Regions from separate parts of the Williamsia sp. Y721 genome, predicted to be linked through region 2. Evidence: riboswitches for the same ligand, from Rfam matches in the RefSeq annotation. Region 2 holds a riboswitch; the other holds the start of a gene.

Region 1 (2,197 bases), 140 kb from region 2:
GAATATAGTCGGCGGCACAGGGGGATTGCCCGGATCGGCTAACCGCGCCGGAAACCTTGTCCCGTACGGTCGAGCGGATCCGGTTCGAGACCGAGGAAGTCGGCACGGACCCGGTCCCGCAGTGCGAGGTGTTCTCAGACGGGTTGCCCGGTGAGCGACTGGGTATTGGTGAGGAACGGTGTGGGCAGCATGACGATCAGCGGTGAGAAGCTGACGGTCACGGTATTTCCTTTGCTGGGCCGGTAGTGGGTGGCGAGGGGAATGGGCAATCTCCGCAGACGCCTCCGGTGGGCGTGCGGTAGAAGAGACAGCAGCTTCGTCGGCGATGGGTGACCGGATCCACCGTGAGCTGAAGACGAGGATCGTTGAGCAGGGCGGCGACCCAACGGGACGTGATATCGCCGGTGATCCGGGCGGCGCCGAGCAACGCGGATGTGGTGTTGCCCCACAACAATCCGGGTGCGACGATGTCTCGCCAGGCATCGATACAGGGGTCGAGTTGGCTGTCGAGTACCTCGGTCCGCGCCGATCGTCCCATTCGTGGTTCTTCGACGTGAAGCTGTAGTGATCCGTTGATGCTGCGCCACAACAGTTCATCAGGTCCCAGGTGTATGCAGCGGCCGTCGTCCAGACGGGTTCCTGCCGCGATTGACCACAACCGTGCCGCATATCCGAAGAAGACTGTGGAGGCGGCAACGCGTTCTTCGTCGACGTTCAGCGCGAGGGCGACCTCCGCGACGAGGCGGTCGCGGGTATCAGGTTCTCGGAGTGTGGCGGTGGGTTGCCAGTCCCTGTCGGACACCGGCCCGTAACCGAGTGTGAAGTACGGTCCCGACTCGGCCACCTGGGCGAGCATCGAGGCAACATCCGAGTTGTCCCGGCCGGGGGCGTTCGCATCATCCATGGTTTGGCTCCGCGTCGATGTCGAACCACCATCGTATGTGGGTCACAGCGCATCCGGCCACGGTCGAAGGCGGGCGACATACGATCCGCGGGATGCCCCGCTGAGCACGCCGGGTACATCGAGTTCGGTGATGCATGCGGGGGATAACGCAACTCGGTGAGTTGCACTGCGTACACGCATGGCGATGACGCCTCTCTCGGGGAAATCCGCCCCGGGCAGAAAGGTGCGGCAACGCAGAGTCTCCTGGCTCTCGGATCATTGCTCGTTTCCGCCTTACAACCCCAATGGGTCGCGGCCGTGATGGAAAGTTGCATCCCCGATTACAGTGGCGGGACCGCGCCGGTCTTTCACCGGCTTCCTCTTTCGCTGTCGCTAGGACCGGCTGAATCTAACACAACGACGACACCCCGCCTGCCACAAGGCAAGCGGGGTGCTGTCGCTTCGGTCGAGAATCAGCTCAGGTCGAAGCGGTCGTTGTTCATGACCTTCACCCACGCCGCGACGAAGTCGTTGACGAACTTTTCATCGGCATCGGCCTGTGCGTAGACCTCGGCCAGAGCGCGCAACTGTGAATGTGAACCGAACACCAGATCGGCCGGTGTCGCAGTCCACTTGGCGTCGCCGGTCAACCGATCTGTGCCCTGGTAGACATTCTCGTCGTTTTCCGATGGCTTCCACTCGGTTCTGCCGTCGAGAAGGTTGACGAAGAAGTCGTTCGTCAAGGTTCCCAGACGGTCGGTGAACACACCATGCTTGTTACCGGCGTGATTGCTGCCGAGGGATCGTAGGCCGCCCACGAGCACGGTTGCCTCCGGAGCGGTCAGATCGAGCATGTACGCACGATCGAGGAACAGCGTTTCCAGATTGATCTTCTCACCACTGCGTGAGTAGTTCCGGAATCCGTCGGCCCGGGGCTCGAGGACCGAGAACGAGTCCACGTCGGTGCTCTCCTGAGAAGCATCGGTCCGACCCGGCGTGAATGGCACCGTGACGGCGTGACCGGCTTCTTTGGCCGCCTTTTCGATACCGGCCGAACCCGCCAACACGATCAGGTCGGCCAAGGAGATCTTCTTGCCACCCGAAGCCGAACCGTTGAAGTCCTGCTGGATCTGTTCGAGGACAGGGAAGATCTTGGCCAACTCGGCGGGTTCGTTTATGTCCCAGCCTTTTTGCGGCTCGAGACGGATCCGTGCACCGTTGGCGCCGCCACGCTTGTCTGTGCTGCGGAAGCTGCTCGCCGACGACCATGCCACGTTGACCAACTGAGAGACCGACAGTCCGGAATCGGTCAGC
Region 2 (2,197 bases):
CTCCGACCCGCGCTGGGATCCGTCCGTGCGCGACCACGGAACCGAGTGCCACCAAGTCGTCGTGATCCTGCGCCAACCAACCCACCCGCGGTTCCGAAATGGACTCTGACCTCGGATATTCACCAGTTGCCTGCAATGTCGCCAAGATGTTGTCGATGGTCGTCAGATCGGCAACATCTTGCACGCGCCATTCGTCGGTCCGGTCAGCCAGAAACGCATGCGCCAGGTCGATCATGAGGGCTGGGGCATCACCCGCCGAGACCTGACGTCCGGTCGGCTTTCCGCCGACGACCACGTCAAACGCTCGATCACTGAACGCCAGCACACCGATATCGGGACGCTGGGTAAGGATGTCGCCACGACCATCGTCGACGCCGAACAGGATCCTGGCCGGGAGATTCGCCAGCACCGGGTCGGACTGCAGTCGGATGTCGAAATCGTCCAGGACCAGGCGTGCGTCGATCAGACCTCCGCGCCGCCCCGTCAATGCCGAAAGCTGCAGGTTGCGCACCCGTTCGTGACTCGGAGACGGGATCAGTCCGGCGTCGAGTATGCGTTCGCCTGCACCGTCCACGTCGGTGATCCCACGCAGCTGGACGTTGCCGCGCGAGGTCACTTCGAGATGACCGTCGCCGAATTCATCCGCCACACCGACCAGGGATTGCATCTGGATCGGGGTGATCAGACCGCCTGGTAACCGGATCCGGGCCAGATGGCCATCTGCCGCCGGGTGGGCCGAGAACACACCTGGGCAACGATCGGACGGTCGACTCATGGGTTCAACGGTACTGGCGCCGATCAACTTCTCGCCGCTCAGTGGCGGCCGGTTGTCCGACTCATCGCCTTCGGATCACCTGGAATTGCCGGTCTTATATGCTGAGGCAATTCCGCAACGAGGAAGCCGGTGAGAGTCCGGCACGGTCGCGCCACTGTATGGGGGAAACCCCAAGTCAGACCCTTGTTGCTCCGCTGCTACACCCCAACCGCCGGGCGCGCATTCCCGGCAAGGAGGTCCTCGTGATCTTGCTTCTGTCCACCTCGGACACGGACCTGCTGGCGGCCAAGGCCAGCGGTGCCGACTACCGCCTCGCGAACCCGTCACGCCTTCTCGTCGACGAAGACCTACCCGCCCTCCTGGACGGCGCTGACCTGGTGGTTGTGCGGATTCTCGGTGGCCGCCGGATGTGGGAACAGGGTCTGGACGCGGTGATCGCCGCGGGATTGCCGACCGTGGTGCTCTCCGGTGAACAGCTTCCCGACCCCGACCTGATGTCGATGTCGACGGTTACTCCAGGCGTGGCCGCCGACGCCCACAACTACCTGGCCCAGGGCGGACCTGACAATCTCGCGAACCTCCACGCGTTCTTGTCCGACACCGTGCTGCTCACCGGCCACGGTTTCAGCGCTCCGGCGACCACCGCGCAGTGGGGGATCCTGGACCGTAAACCCCAGGTCGAGACGGCCGGACCGACCATCGCGGTTCTGTACTACCGAGCCCAACATCTGGCAGGCAACACCGCCTACATCAACGCCCTCTGCGATGCGATCGAGGACAAGGGCGGCCGGGCACTGCCGATTTACTGTGCGTCGCTGCGGACCGCGCCCGACGACCTGCTCGAGCAGCTTTCGGTTGCCGATGCGCTGGTGGTCACGGTGCTCGCCGCCGGGGGAACGACGCCTGCCACCGCGTCGGCCGGTGGCGATGACGAGAACTGGAACATCGAACAACTTGCCCGCCTGGACATCCCGATCCTGCAGGGTCTGTGCCTGACATCGTCCCGTGCCGGATGGGCGGCGAACGACGACGGGATGTCACCGTTGGACGTCGCCACGCAGGTCGCGGTACCCGAGTTCGATGGACGGATCATCACGGTTCCGTTCTCGTTCAAGGAGATCGGCGACGACGGTCTGCCCTGGTACCGCCCGGATTCCGAACGGTGTGCGCGAGTCGCCGGAATCGCTGTGCGCCACGGTCGACTTCGGCACATCGCACCGGCTGATCGCCGGATTGCCGTGATGTTGTCGGCGTACCCGACCAAACATGCTCGGATCGGGAACGCAGTGGGGCTCGACACCCCACAGAGCCTGCTCCGATTGCTCGATGCCATGCGCGACTCCGGATACGACATCGGACCAGAATCCGGTGAGGGCTCGGTTCCCGGTCTGGCCGAGAATGATTCGGACACGCTGATCCACA

Evidence for each region. Region 2 has a riboswitch for cobalamin ahead of cobN (cobaltochelatase subunit CobN). Riboswitches for the same ligand answer to the same signal wherever they lie in the genome.
Region 1: another riboswitch for cobalamin. It lies ahead of AC56PL_RS15810 ((2Fe-2S)-binding protein); the one in region 2 lies ahead of cobN (cobaltochelatase subunit CobN).

What each region holds. Positions count from the first base shown of each region.
Region 1 is NZ_JCASNH010000003.1:248,496-250,692, forward strand. It holds gene AC56PL_RS15810 ((2Fe-2S)-binding protein) at 218-904, opposite strand; cobalamin riboswitch at 1,120-1,321, opposite strand; gene katG (catalase/peroxidase HPI) at 1,357-2,197, opposite strand, start outside.
Region 2 is NZ_JCASNH010000003.1:387,925-390,121, reverse strand. It holds gene cobG (precorrin-3B synthase) at 1-775, opposite strand, end outside; adenosylcobalamin (AdoCbl) riboswitch at 890-965, shown strand; gene cobN (cobaltochelatase subunit CobN) at 1,018-2,197, shown strand, end outside.